Regions from separate parts of the Catenibacterium sp. AM22-6LB genome, predicted to be linked through region 2. Evidence: a T-box and tRNA genes for the amino acid it is inferred to sense, from the RefSeq annotation. Region 2 holds a T-box; the other holds one or more tRNA genes.
What was found. The T-box of region 2 lies ahead of lysS (lysine--tRNA ligase). A T-box ahead of a tRNA ligase gene usually reads a tRNA of that ligase, here a tRNA-Lys.
Positions count from the first base shown of each region.

Region 1 (7,554 bases), on a different contig from region 2:
CAACACGGGCATAATGTCCTGTCGCAATGTAATCAGCATCAATAGACTTAGCATAATCTAAGAAAGCTTTAAATTTAATATGTTTATTACATAGGATATCTGGATTAGGTGTGCGTCCTTTTGCATATTCTTCTAAGAAATATGTAAAAACCTGATCCCAGTATTCTTTAATAAAATCCACTCTACGGATTTCAAGTCCTAAATGTGATGCAACTGCCTGTGCATCTAAATAATCTTTTTCCTGTGGACATACATCATCATCATTTGTAGGGTTTCCTAGAATATCATTATTTAATGAACTATCCCAGTTTCTCATAAATACACAGATTACTTCGTAACCTTGTTTCTTTAATAAATAAGCAGCAACGGCACTATCCACACCGCCACTTAATCCAAGTACAACTCTTTTCATGTTCTACCTCCCTTTGTCTAGTATTCTACCACACAAAAAAGGCTCTTGAAAGAGCCTCCTATTATTCTGCCTTCATTCTTGTCATTGGAAGCATTGCAGCACCGATAGCACCACAGTCTTCTAATTCTGTTTCAAGTAGTGGAATATGATTTCTCATACCTACATGAATCTTCTGATTGAATTCTTTTGTTAATTGATCTAGGAAATACTTCTTAGACTTCATAACACCACCACCTACTACAAAGCAATGTGGATCAACTGTATGTGCGATATTTGCGAATAATGTAGCAAGTTCACTAATGCATTCATCCGTAATACCCTGAGCTGTTTCATTACCTTCAGCAGCTAATCTAAATACATCACCTGCATGATGTACTAAATCTTTACCAAGAGCTTCCTGACCCTTTCTAGTGATTGCAGTACCAGAACATTCTCCTTCTGCAGCACCTGGGTTTAAAGCACCCTGCTTATAACCATTATTCTTAACGATGATATTACCGATTTCACCAGCATGTCCTCTACCACCAGAGATTAACTGTTTATTGACTGTGAAAGCGCCACCAATACCAGTAGAAACTGTTACATAATAACAAGTTGGATAATTCTTACCAGCACCTAATACTGCTTCAGCAAGACCTGCAACATTTGCATCATTATCTAAGAATACAGGTTTATTGAATTTTGTAGATAACTTTTCAGCAATTGGGTAATTTTCAAAACCAGGAAGGTTACTTGCCATAATCATAACACCCTTTACAACATCAACCGGTCCAGGTACACCAATACCAATACCTTCTACATTTTCAATACCACCACATACTGTATAATCGATTGCTTCAATCTGACGACAGATTTTTGCAGTAACAGCATCTGGACCTTTTTCTCTTTCAGTAGCATCCTTCACTTCACTATATGACTGACCATTTTCATCAACAAGTAAAGTTCTTACGTTTGTACCACCTAAATCAATTCCAATATAATACTTCATGTTCAATATACCTCCTTGAAATATTATATTACATATTACACTTCCACGCTATGAAAAAAGTTCTTTTTGTATCTTTTCTAACTGTTCTGGTAACTGTGATGTAACCGTTTTACCTTTTAAGTAGCTCATAGAGCCTATCGGATCCACAAAAGTTAATTGATAAGCATGGAGGAACTGATGATTGAGATGAAATTTTTTCTTTACTTCCTTATTCCATTCAAAATCTCCATATTTACTATCACCCATAACCGGATGTCCTGTCGCACTTAAATGAATACGAATCTGATGTGTACGACCAGTAATAAGCTGTACTTCTACTAAAGAACAGGTAGAACATCTTTTTAAGACATGTACTATTGTTTTCATAGATAAAGCCCCCGGTGTATCTTTCTTTACTAAATACATCTTTCCTTCATCTTCATTCTTTTTGACGTATCCTGATAATGTAGCATCCTTCATATGTCCCATCGCAATAGTAAGATACTTCTTTTCAATGCCTTGTCTTGTTTTCATCATTGTATTTAAATCCTGAAGTGCACGCATATCTTTACCAAAGATGACAAGTCCACTTGTATTACGGTCTAAGCGGTGCACCGGACCTGGTGTAAAGCTGATATTCTTTTCTGGATCATATTCACCCTTCTGATATAAATAAGTGAGTACCTGGTTAGATAATGTATTCACTGATTCATTGATATCTTCATGAACAAGCAATCCTGCAGGTTTATCTACAATAAGAATATGTGTATCTTCATAAACAACTTTAAAAGTAATAGGTAACTCATAAATTGTTAAAGGCTTTGTGTATTCCTTGAATTTATCTTCATATAAGAATAGTTCCACCTCATCTCCCGAATGAAGAATATAGTTTTCCTTTACTCTTTTGCCATTTACTTTAACATCTTTTTTTCTTAACATTTTATATATAAGTGAAGAAGGTGCTTGGACTAACACTTTCTTTAAGTATTTATCTATTCTTTGATGATCATCATATTGATCGATTACTAGTTTTTTCATAATATCTCCTTTACCCCCTCATTATAGCATACACCTCTTAGATTATGGTATAATAAAAGTCGAGGTGACAATCATGGAAAAACAAATAGATTCAACAACAATTTATGATGGAGCCATCATAAAGGTAACTAAGGAACATGTATTATTACAAGACGGTAATACCGCCGTACGTGAATGTGTGTATCACCATGGTGGTGTATGTATTCTTGCGATAGAGGATGATGAAATTATTCTTGTAAAGCAGTTCCGTTATCCAAATAGATGCGATACATTAGAAATACCTGCAGGTAAGCTAGAATTAGGAGAAGATCCTGATAAGGCCTGTTATCGTGAATTTGAGGAAGAAACAAACAGACGTGCTAAAAATATGCGTCCTATCTTAAAGATGCTTCCTACACCTGGTTATTCGAGTGAAATACTCAGAATATATGAAGCAGAAGACTTCAAGGAAGTAGAAGATTCTTTACAGTGTGATGCAGATGAATTCTTAAATATCATTAAAATGCCTATCGATGAAGCTTACAAAGCAATCTTTGATGGACGCATTATTGATGGTAAAACTGTCATTGCAGTTATGTACGCTTATAACAGAAAACATTGCAAATAGTAAAAGAGCTCTAGGTTAAGAGCTCTTTTTACTTAGTATAGAGTATTTAATCACTTCTACGATTGAAACAATCACTACATTCATAATATAACAATGAATCATCTTTAAAGCAGAAAGAGTCATCAATGTATTATCATTCATATAAGTATAGTAATCTGGAATAACATTCGTAATAGAATGAAGACCATTGAAGATGAATTCAAAAATTGATTCAACAACATCAATATAACCTAAACTAATTGCATGTAATACCTTCACAACAGGCTGATCCATCATATTACCTAACGCAATATGAACTACTAAACCAAGTAAGAGAATCATCAATGATAATAATAAGACATAACTAATATTAATAAAAGTATTAATAATATGATGATCAGGCTTCTTTTTTTGTTCTTCTACCACTGGTTCTTTTTTATCTTCTTCTTTTTCTTCTGGAGCATTGTTTTCAGCTTCCATAACCTTTGCGATGACATCATTTAATGCAGCCGTATCCTGCGCATTCAGTGATAATGAGGTAGGTTCTTCTTTTTTTTCTTCTACTACAGGTTCTTCTACTTCTTCTTTTTCTAATTCTGCTAGATCTTCATCACTGAAGGTAAAACGTCTTGGACGTTCTTTAGTGAGTTCAGAGAGTTTAGATATATAAGTAGATTTAATGATTTTTAATAAGTCAGGATCATCCTTATAAACTTCCTGCAAGTTTGCGAATAAAGCCTTTAATTTAGCAACAGACATCTCTTTGTCCATACCAAGAAGCGGTTCAAAGATCTTATAATCTTCATAACGACCAAAAAGAATATCATTCAATGCTTCATACATTGTATTGGCTACCTGATAAGAACAACTGATTTCATCATCTCCTGCTTCTACCAAATCATTTAAATAAATAGTATTCATTCCAATATTATTAGCTGAATGAAGAATACTATTCATAGAAGTAATGACTAATGTATCTTTAGGTGTTACCTGGAATCTTTTATCAATATAAGCAAGCAGTTCTTCTGAAGGAAGTGCTTTAATATCTGTATCACATCCAATAACATAATCAACTTTACGATACAAAGAACCAAGTTCTAGATAATTAATAGCTGTTTTAGTTTTATGAGTAGAAACAATTGCAATTGGAATATTATTCTGACGAAAGTATTCAAATAACTCAATAACACCATCTTTTGGTGATAAACCCTTCATGTTCAAATAATTATATAAATCTTTTTCTACAGTTGCATTAAGCTTCTGGCTATTAATTGTCGTCGCAAGCGGAAGAGTTTCATACATTGAATACATATTACCTAAAGCATGATAGAACTCTTCAGGAGTGACAGTAATATTTTTCTTTTTACATAAATTTTTATAGAAATTATAGCGGAGTCTGTTTAGGGGGAATATACATCCATCCAGTTCTATGATTGCTAGTTTTAATTCTGTATCCTCTCTCATAAATAATACCCCTTTCCCTAATCTAACCTCCATTATAGCAAATTCCCAAATGATATGCTATCATATACAACAAAAAAGCAGAACCGAAGTTCTGCATTGTTTACAAATGGTCTCCCCGCACGGGCTCGAACCGTGGACCCTCTGATTAAGAGTCAGATGCTCTACCAACTGAGCTACGGAGAGATAGTTCTTGATATTTCTATCAAGAATATCAGGTTTATCCTGTTAAATTTTAAATGGTCTCCCCGCACGGGCTCGAACCGTGGACCCTCTGATTAAGAGTCAGATGCTCTACCAACTGAGCTACGGAGAGAGGTGTGTCCTCAACAGACGAGTTATATATTACACGATTAAGAACACTTCGTCAACTACTTTATGAACTTTTTTTACTTTTTTTTAAAACAAGTCATCATTGTTCTTATATTTAGAGTTTATGATGATTGTTTCTGTATGATCAATACACTTCTGTACTTCTGATGCAAAGTCCCATTCTGCTTCATAGCCTTCTGCTTTATAAGCCTTAGGTTTAGTAGCTGGATTATGTGGTGTAAAGATTGTACAGCAGTCTTCAAATGGTCTAATAGAGATATCATATGTACCAATCTTTTCTGCAATCTTAATGATTTCTAGTTTATCCATACATGCGACTGGACGAATAACTGGAGTAGTAATCACCTGATTGATTGTATTCATAGATTCAAGTGTCTGAGATGCGACCTGTCCGATACTTTCACCATTCACTATAGCTAAGCAGTCATTCTTCTTTGCAACACCTTCCGCAATTCTATACATCATACGACGCATCACTGTCATAGCATAAGATTCATCACAATGATCATATACAGATAACTGAAGATCAGTAAATGGCACGATATGTACTTTAATAGAGCCATGTGTATAGTCTTTTAAGACATTGACTAGATCTAATACCTTTTCTCTTGCCATTTCATTTGTATAAGGTGGAGAAGCATAATGAATACATTCAATATCTACACCACGCTTCATAGTGAGATAACCTGCCACAGGTGAATCAATACCACCAGACAGCATTAATAAAGCTTTACCACCAATACCTACTGGATAGCCTCCTGCACCTGGAATCATATTATCCATAATATAAATTGCATCTTTTCTATATTCTACACGCACTAAGATATCTGGGTTATGTACATCAACAGATAATTCTTTAGTTGTATGATGGAATACATAGCCTGCAATTTCTTTATTCATTTCAATAGAATTCTTAGGATATGATTTATCATGTCTCTTGGTATCAATCTTAAATGTATTTCCTTCATCATGATCAATAATATAAGTAACAACTTCTTTTGCTTTTTCTAAGTCATGTTCCACCTTATAACATAATGAAAAGTTATGAATACCAAAGATTGTCTTTAACTTATCTGTTACTTCTTCCGCATTTTCTTCATTTAAATAAATATAAAGACGGTCATATGTTAATTCATATTCTAAGGCAGAATAGTCATGAAGTATTTCTTTTGTATTCTTTAATAGTTTTCTAATGAATAGTTTACGGTTCTTTCCTTTTGTAGTTAATTCTCCAAAACGGACAAGGATATGATCTGGTTTCATCTAATTACCTCTGTTTCTTAATTCTATTTAATGTATCTTTTAATGCATCTAGGAATGTATCTAATTCCTCTTTTGTAGTGAGATGTGAGAATGAGAGTCTGAGTGCACTTGTTCCAACAAGGGGATCTAAATGCATAGCAGCAAGTGTATGAGAGATTTCTACTTTTTTACTTGAACATGCACTCTTAGTAGAAATATAGATTCCTTTAGTTTCTAAATCATGCACAATAACTTCTGGTTTATAGTGTGGACATGAAATGTTTAAAATAAATGGACTTGCATCCTCTGGTGAGTTAATCACTACATTGTCCATCGCACTTAATTGTACACGTAAATAGTCATTTAGTGACTTTACATAATCATAATGATTCTTTTGTGATTCAATAGCTTTACGCATTGTCTTTGCGAGTACAATATCCACGCATGCATTACTAGTACCACCTCTTAAGCCATTTTCCTGCTGGCCACCGTTAATAAGAGGCACAATGCTTGCAGTACGCTTCTTATAGAGTAATCCACTTCCCTTTAAGCCAAATACCTTATGAGCTGAGAAAGTAGCTAAATCTATATCATCTAATGTAATAGGAAGCTTACCTAAAGCCTGTACCATATCTACATGATATTTAGTCTTAGGATTCTTTTTATGTACAATAGATGCAATTTTATGAATAGGATTAATTGTTCCTACTTCATTATTCACATACATTGTAGAAACAAGAATTGTATCTTCTCTTATTAAAGATTCTAATTCTTTTAAATCAAGATGTCCATTTGAATCAATAGACACATAATCTACATCAAAACCAAACACTTCCTCTAATTGTTTAAATGTATTGGCAACACTTGAATGTTCAAAAGCTGTTGTAATAATATGCTTTCCTCTATTCATATATTGGAAAGCTGTTCCTTTAATTGCTGTATTGTTGGATTCTGATGCACATGATGTAAAGATCAATTCATCAGGAGAAACATGAAGTAATTTCGCAATATGAGCTCTTGATTGCTCAATCAAACGGCTTACTTCGTAACCTGGTGCATATGCAGAATCAGAATTCGCAAAATAAGTTGTTAAAAGTTTTGTATATGTAGAGCGTATTTCCTCATCAAGAGGTGTCGTAGCTACATAGTCTAGATAAATCATCTAATCACCTCGCCTTAAATAATAACGATATAAAAGAAAAAAGTCCACCCTAAGCGGACTTAATTTCTTTCCTTTTAATAAGCTCTTCATATTTTCCTGGTTCAAGTCTTTCTAGAATATCTACTGCAACTTGTAATGCATTACGATATTCACCATTTCTAAATAAGACTTCAGCCTTTGTAAGTTCTGTATTCACTTCTAAGAACATTGAACGATAACGGTTCGCATAAACAATCGCATCTTCAACCATACCTGCAGTTACAATCATATTATGTACATTATCATAAAGCTTATAAATCACATCTCTTGCCCCTTCTACCTTGGCACATAACTCATTCAATACAACTGGTTTA
Region 1 covers NZ_QTUM01000005.1:51,107-58,660, reverse strand. The annotation lists gene mnmA (tRNA 2-thiouridine(34) synthase MnmA) at 1-412, opposite strand, end outside; gene DW269_RS02530 (ROK family protein) at 474-1,400, opposite strand; gene DW269_RS02525 (RluA family pseudouridine synthase) at 1,449-2,417, opposite strand; gene DW269_RS02520 (NUDIX hydrolase) at 2,491-3,024, shown strand; gene DW269_RS02515 (HAD hydrolase-like protein) at 3,040-4,467, opposite strand; tRNA gene DW269_RS02510 (tRNA-Lys) at 4,575-4,650, opposite strand; tRNA gene DW269_RS02505 (tRNA-Lys) at 4,705-4,780, opposite strand; gene thiI (tRNA uracil 4-sulfurtransferase ThiI) at 4,864-6,060, opposite strand; gene DW269_RS02495 (cysteine desulfurase family protein) at 6,065-7,201, opposite strand; gene DW269_RS02490 (septation ring formation regulator EzrA) at 7,251-7,554, opposite strand, start outside.
Region 1: it has a tRNA-Lys gene. The T-box ahead of lysS (lysine--tRNA ligase) is inferred to sense a tRNA for this amino acid. The anticodon was not compared.

Region 2 (7,554 bases):
TATTGTAGAAAATGGCTTCGGTGCAGTGGACCAGATGGTAGATGGAAAAGTACATGACCAGTACCGTATTGATTACCTTAAAGCGCATATCGAAGAAATGAAGAAGGCAGTAGATATTGATGGTGTAGACTTATTAGGTTATACTGTTTGGGGATGTATTGACTGTGTTAGCTTTGGTACGGGTGAAATGAAGAAACGTTATGGTTTCATTTATGTAGATAAAGATAATGCAGGTCATGGAACACTTGCAAGAAGCAAGAAGGATTCCTTTGATTGGTATAAGAAAGTAATAGAAAGTAACGGAGAAAAATTATGAAAAAATACTTAGTTCTAGATGTTGGTGGTAGTGCTATTAAATATGCAGTAATGGATGCAGAAAAGAATATATATGAAAGAGGTAAGGTACCTACTCCCTTAGATTGCCTTGATTCATTTGTGAATAGCGTTGAATCTCTATATAATACATATTCTGATGTATCTGGTATTGCGATGAGTATGCCAGGAAGAATTGATCCTAATAAGGGTTATTGTTACACTGGTGGTGCTTTAACTTATAATCATGATATAAATATGGCAGAATTACTATCTGAGCGTTGTGGTGTAAGAGTCACAATTGGTAATGATGCAAAATGTGCCGCTAATGCAGAACTAGGTTTTGGTAGTCTTCAGGATATTCAGGACGGCGCTGTAGTGATTCTTGGCACAGCTATTGGTGGTGCTTTAATTAAGGATCATAAGGTACTAAGCGGATGTAGATTTGGTGCAGGTGAATTTTCTAATATTATCACTGATTACCATAAGCCATATGATGGTGATACATCTTGGTATGCAAGTAATGGAATCAATGGATTATTATTACATATCCAGGAAGCATTAGAAACAGAAGAAAACTATACTGGTGAAGAAATCTTTGAAATGGCAAATAATGGAAATGAAGCTGTTTTAAAAGGATTAAATCAGTTCTGTTTAGAAACTGCAGTACAGATCTACAACATCAATCAGATCTTTGATTGTGAAAAAGTAGCGATTGGTGGAGGTATTAGTGCACAGCCATTACTATTAGAACTTATCAAAAAGAACTTTGATGAAATCTATAATTCATGTTATGCAAGCACATTACCACCAGAAATCGTAGTTTGTGAATATCGTAATGATGCGAACTTAATCGGTGCTTTATATCAGCACTTAAATTAATAAAGGAGGATGATAAGATGTGGAATAAATTAAGAAATGAACCTGTGAATAAAACAGGTTATATCAAACGTATAATCGCTTATGGTATTGATTGGTATTTAGGAAGTGTCTTATCATCACTTCCTCTTATTTTGTTGTATATGTCTCTTCATAAGGATGCTGTCTATATTCCTCAGCAGTTATCTATATTTAAGGGATATTATCAAGTACTTGCAGGTGTTCTTTCACTCTCAGTTGCATTTGTGTACTATGTCGTATTACCTATAATCTGGAAAGGACAGACTTTAGGTAAAAAACTATTAGGATTAAAGATTGTGAATGACGACTATCAAGAAGTGAATGTGAAACAACTGATCATCAGACAGGTTATTATGATCTTCTTAGTAGAAGGAAGTATTTATACATGCAGTAATATGTTTCATCAGTTAGTCAATGTATTAACTGGATACAATATTGCCTCTACCTGGAATAAAGTAGGACTCGTTATTACTATATTATCTGGGATACTTGTGATTATCTTAAAGTCTAAGAAATCATTACATGATATTGTCTCACATACACTTGTTGTAGACATTAAGTCAGAAGACTATAAGAATATGTTGTTGAGTATTGAAAAGAAAAATAAGAAACAGAATAAGAAAATGAAAAAGAGATTTGCATAAAGTATGATAAAATACCTTTTGGAGGTATTTTATGGTTACGGTAGATCAAATGAATCAATTAAGTGATTTAGAATTAGATATTTACAACTACATCATTTCTCATCGTCATGAAGTGATTAATATGAAACTTAAAGATTTATCTACAGATCTTCATGTATCTTCTTCTATGATTACAAGAGTAGCTAAAAAACTTGGTTATGAAGGATTCTTAGAATGGAAAGCAGAAATGAAACTGGATCAGGAAGATAAACCTATACAAAATAAACGTGCTTTAAATTATATTCTCGATTATTTTAATCGAGTAGACAATAAAGAGTTTGATGATCTTATTCATCAAGCGGCTGAAATAATTGTGAACAGTCACGAGGTGATCTGTTCTGGCATTGGCCTAAGTGATGCGATTGCGAAATTTGCGGCTTCTTTATTTAATCGTAAGGGAAAACGTACAATGTATAGTGGAGACTTCAGTAGCCGTTTTAGGGGGATGTATGATCAAAATGACTGTGCTCTTTTCTTCACAGTTTCAGGAGAAACAAGAGAAATCATTGATTGTATCAAAGACTTAAAAAAATATGATATTAAGATTATTGTGATTACCAATAGTGCCTCTTCAACAGCTGCAAAGATGTCTGATTTAGCTCTTACGTATTATATGCCAAGTACTAAAAATGGTGACTTTTATAGTTCAGCAACACAGGTACCTGTTCTCTATATTATTGAGTCTATTGCGAATCTGTTTATAGAATATGGAATTTACTAAAGAATGCTTGAAAGGCATTCTTTTATTTGTTTAAATGTTCTATGATATGAGAAGAAAGAGGGACGCTATGAGGGAAAATCTAGAAAAGTACGGCGAAGTTATTGCCGGAAGTATCTTATTATCTTTAGGAATCTGGTTGTTCGTAACACCTAATGGCTTGAACTTTGGAGGCGTTATTGGAACATCACAGATTATTGAAGTTTTTGTAAGAAAACTTCTACCAATTCCTAAATCAATGAATATTGTAGGGATTATCAACTTCATGATTAATATTCCATTATTTGTAATGGGATATAGAATCTTGAACAGAGAATTCTGTATCAAAACTGCTATGAGTGTTATTGTACAGACTATTACCTTATCTGTTCTGCCAAACCAGACACATGCTATTATGCCTGATATGTTATCTAACTGTATTTTTGGGGCTATTATGTGTGGCGTTGGTGTAGGACTTGCCCTAAAAGGTAGTGGTAGTACAGGTGGTATTGATATTGCCGGTGTATGCTTATCTAAGACTAATCCAGGATTCTCAGTAGGTAAGTTATCAACTATTGTGAATGCTGTTATTTTAACTTGTTGTGCATTCATCTTTGATTTGCAGACTACACTGTATTCTATTATCTTTGTATTTGTATTGTATTTTATTAGTGATCGTATTCACTATCAGAACATCAATGTGATAGCATTAATCTTCACCAAAGAAAAAAATATGAAGAATGTGATTATGGAAAAGACTGGCAGAGGTGTAACTTACTGGATGGGTAAGGGTGCTTATACAGAAAATGATCAATATATTCTTTATTGTGCAATCAATAAATATGAAATGAAAACATTTAAGAAACTTGTTCATGATATTGATCCGCAGGCATTTGTGACTATTAGTGAGGATTCAGAAATCCTTGGTGGATTTGAAAAACGTCTATAGACAATTTACTTGAAGTAGGCTTATAAATTGACCTTGACAACATCTTTATTTATTGTCTATAATACTTGAGTAAAAGCGATGAACAGAAGAGTAGTATCAATGGAACGCAGAGAGAATTCCTGGCTGGTGTAAAGGAATGGGAAAGTTGATACGAATAAAGACTGGGAGCTGTATTTTGGATCTAACGTGATAAAATAACGTGTTGCCGCGTTAAGGCTTAATGAGGTCTACTTATGTAGATGAATAAGGGTGGTACCACGGTTAACTCTCGTCCCTAGCGGATGAGAGTTTTTATATTCTAAAGAAGGAGAACAGACATGGAAGAAAGAAAGTTTACTGATCAGGAATTAGTAAGAAGACAGAAGTTACAGGAACTTAAAGATCTTGGAATTGATCCATTTGGACAGAGATTTGATGTGACTGCTTATACTTCAGACATTAGAAAGAACTATGGCGATAAGACTGCAGAAGAATTAGAAGAAAGCAAACCAGCTGTAAGTATTGCGGGTCGTATTGTTGCAAAGAGAAGAAAAGGTAAAGTATGCTTCATGAACCTTCTTGATAGAGATGGAAAAATCCAGTTATATATCAAGAAAGATACTGTTGGTGAAGATGTTTATGAATTAGTTAAGAAGAGCGATTTAGGTGATATTATCGGTATTGATGGTGAAGTATTCATGACTCATACGGGTGAATTAACTGTAAGAGTAGAAAAGTATACACACCTTACTAAGGCTTTAAGACCTTTACCAGAAAAGTTCCATGGTTTAACAGATACTGAAGAACGTTTCAGAAGAAGATATGTTGACTTAATCATGAATGATGAAGCACGTAAAGTAGCCTTCATGAGACCTAAGATTGTTCGTTCAATCCAGCATTATTTAGATGACAAAGGTTATACAGAAGTAGAAACACCAATCATGAACTCTATTCTTGGTGGTGCTGCAGCTAAGCCTTTCATCACTCATTTCAATGCATTAGATAAAGATTTCTACTTAAGAATCGCAACAGAATTAAACCTTAAGAGATTAATCGTAGGTGGTATGGATGCTGTTTATGAAATCGGTCGTTTATTCAGAAATGAAGGTATGGACAGAACTCATAACCCAGAATTCACTACTATTGAAGTATATAAAGCATTCTCTGATCTTGAAGGTATGATGGACTTAACAGAAGGTATCATTGCGAATGCCGCAATGACTGTCAATGGTACTTATGATGTAGAATACAAAGGTCATTCTATTTCATTAGCACCTGGATTCAAGAGAATCTCTATGGTTGAAGCAATTAAAGAAAAGACTGGTGTTGACTTTGGTGAACAGAAGACTTTTGAAGAAGCTAAGAAACTTGCTGAAGAACATGGTATTGAAGTAGAACCACATTTTGCATATGGTCATATTGTCAATGCATTCTTTGAAAAGTATGTAGAAGAAACAATTGTAGAACCAACATTCGTATATGGTCATCCAATTGAAATTTCTCCACTTGCAAAGAAGAACTTACAGGATCCTCGTTTCACTCAGAGATTCGAGTTATTCATCTGTGGTAACGAATATGCAAATGCATTCACAGAATTAAATGATCCAGATGATCAGTATGAAAGATTCGCAAATCAGTTAAAAGAAAAAGAATTAGGTAACGATGAAGCCAACGAAATGGATATGGACTATGTAGAAGCCCTTGAATACGGTCTTCCACCAACTGGTGGTATGGGTATGGGTATCGACAGATTAGTTATGTTATTAACTGGTCAGGAAACTATCCGTGAAGTTATCTTATTCCCACATATGAAGAATAAATAAATTTATGTATTAATATTAGGCATATCTCATGCAAGAGATGTGCTTTTTATTTTATGGTTTTTGAAATGTGATGGAATGAAAACAGAAAATGTGGAGTAATAGAAAATGGAAATATGATGGAATGAAAACTAAAAATGTGAAGGAATAAAATTGTAAAATATGATGGAATTCACTGTAATGAGTATGAGAGCATATATGAAGAATTATAAAGACTAACTTTTTTTTGAAAATGGTGTTGTTTATTTTAGTATAATACAAGATATTTAAAAAGAGGGCTTAACCCCTCTTATAAACTCTTCTTCACAAATATTTTATTGAATATACTTCTTGTAAATTCATCATCATTCATCTTGTTCTCTAAGTACTGATTAAAGTTTTTCTCATTCTCTTTTACTTGTTTAAAATGTGGATAATTCTCTTCAATCATCTTTCTAGTAGTAGTGTAGGTACTTCCACTAAAGTTATACTGAATAGATTGTACATTATCAATTAAAGAGAAGATAGACACAGAATTATAGATCAGGCTCTTATTGATATAAAGATCCTCATTATGATACCAGTCTGTCGCATTGTAGTTCACAGTGAGTCCTTGATTTTTAGAATCAATTTGAAAAACATAATCGTATTCATGCAAAGGCAGACTATTTAATAAATTTCCTATATTGGAATTATTACCAATATATGGATTCTTATACTTCTTAATATTGTGTATGCCACTCAATGGTCTGTTAAATACAGTTGTAGGAACAGTATCTTCTGTATATTTCTTTGCGCTATCTACAATATAATACTCATTAGGTGTGTTTTTATTTATTCTATAAACATTATAGAATGGATTGTAGTAGGTTGTCACATTAGAAGTCTTAATCATATAAACATAGATTGGAGGTCTATGAGAAGTTATAACACCTACATAATCCATCAGCATAAATCCACATAATATTGCAATAAATACTCCACTACTTATTAATAATCTATTTCTCTTCAACTCTTTTGATAACCCATAAACAAATACTATAATACCTACAATAGAGTAAATACAGCACCAGCTGCTTTCTTTATCTAATATCGCAAAGGCAGCAAAACATAGAAATGCGCCAAAAATCATAATGCCAATAGAAACCTTTCTTTTCTCTTGTACAAGCATATTCTTACTATAATTAATTGTATTCTTTAAGCTCTTTTCTGTTGTTTCCATGATTTTATCTTCCGTTATATATTTCCCATTGAGTAGTTCATTTAAAGAAATGCCCAAAGTTTCACTTAACGGAATCAGTAAAGACAAATCAGGCATATAGTTTCCATTCTCCCAGCGTGATATTGTCTTATTACTGACACCTAATATATTTCCTAGTTGTTCTTGAGTGAGACCTTTTCTTTTTCTATTCTCAGAAATGAACTTTCCTATCTTTTTTGTATCCATAACGTTTCTCCTTTCATGAAAACTATAAAAAAAAGCATGAAACAACAACACCCCACAAATAGCGAATCCACTATTTTTATTATATATGATGGAAATAATCTTATATATACAGAGTTTGATCTGACTTGTTTATTATCTCTATTTTCGTTAATATAGTAGATGATGAAATGAGGTATAAAAATGACTGAACAGGTACATAAAAGAAGAAAAAGATATAAGGGGACACACCCTAAAAACTTCTCAGAGAAGTATAAAGAACTTAATCCAGAATTATATCCTGAAACAATAGAAAAGGTTATTTCTAAAGGAAGTACACCAGCAGGTATGCATATTTCTATCATGGTAGATGAAATACTAGAATTCTTAGATATTCAGCCAGGACAGATTGGTTTAGATTGTACTCTAGGATATGGAGGACATTCTTCTAAAATGATGGAAAAATTAGAAGGTCAGGGACACCTTTATGGATTAGACATCGATACTATTGAAATAGAAAAAACAACAGAGAGACTAAGAAATAAAGGTTATGGAGAAGACATCTTTACTCCTATTTTGACTAACTTTAGAAACATTGATCAAGTAAGTGAGAAGTATGGACCATTTGATTTTGTCTTAGCTGATTTAGGAGTATCTTCTATGCAGATTGATAATCCAGAAAGAGGATTCTCATATAAGAAAAATGGCCCATTAGATCTAAGACTTAATCCTAAAGCAGGTAGACCTGCATATGAAATTTTAAAAGACTTATCAAAAGAAGAACTAGAACATATTCTTACAGAGAACTCAGA
Region 2 covers NZ_QTUM01000014.1:15,104-22,657, reverse strand. The annotation lists gene DW269_RS04785 (6-phospho-beta-glucosidase) at 1-316, shown strand, start outside; gene DW269_RS04780 (ROK family protein) at 313-1,194, shown strand; gene DW269_RS04775 (RDD family protein) at 1,212-1,856, shown strand; gene DW269_RS04770 (MurR/RpiR family transcriptional regulator) at 1,888-2,616, shown strand; gene DW269_RS04765 (YitT family protein) at 2,684-3,541, shown strand; T-box leader at 3,611-3,820, shown strand; gene lysS (lysine--tRNA ligase) at 3,859-5,343, shown strand; gene DW269_RS04755 (DUF4825 domain-containing protein) at 5,630-6,766, opposite strand; gene rsmH (16S rRNA (cytosine(1402)-N(4))-methyltransferase RsmH) at 6,947-7,554, shown strand, end outside.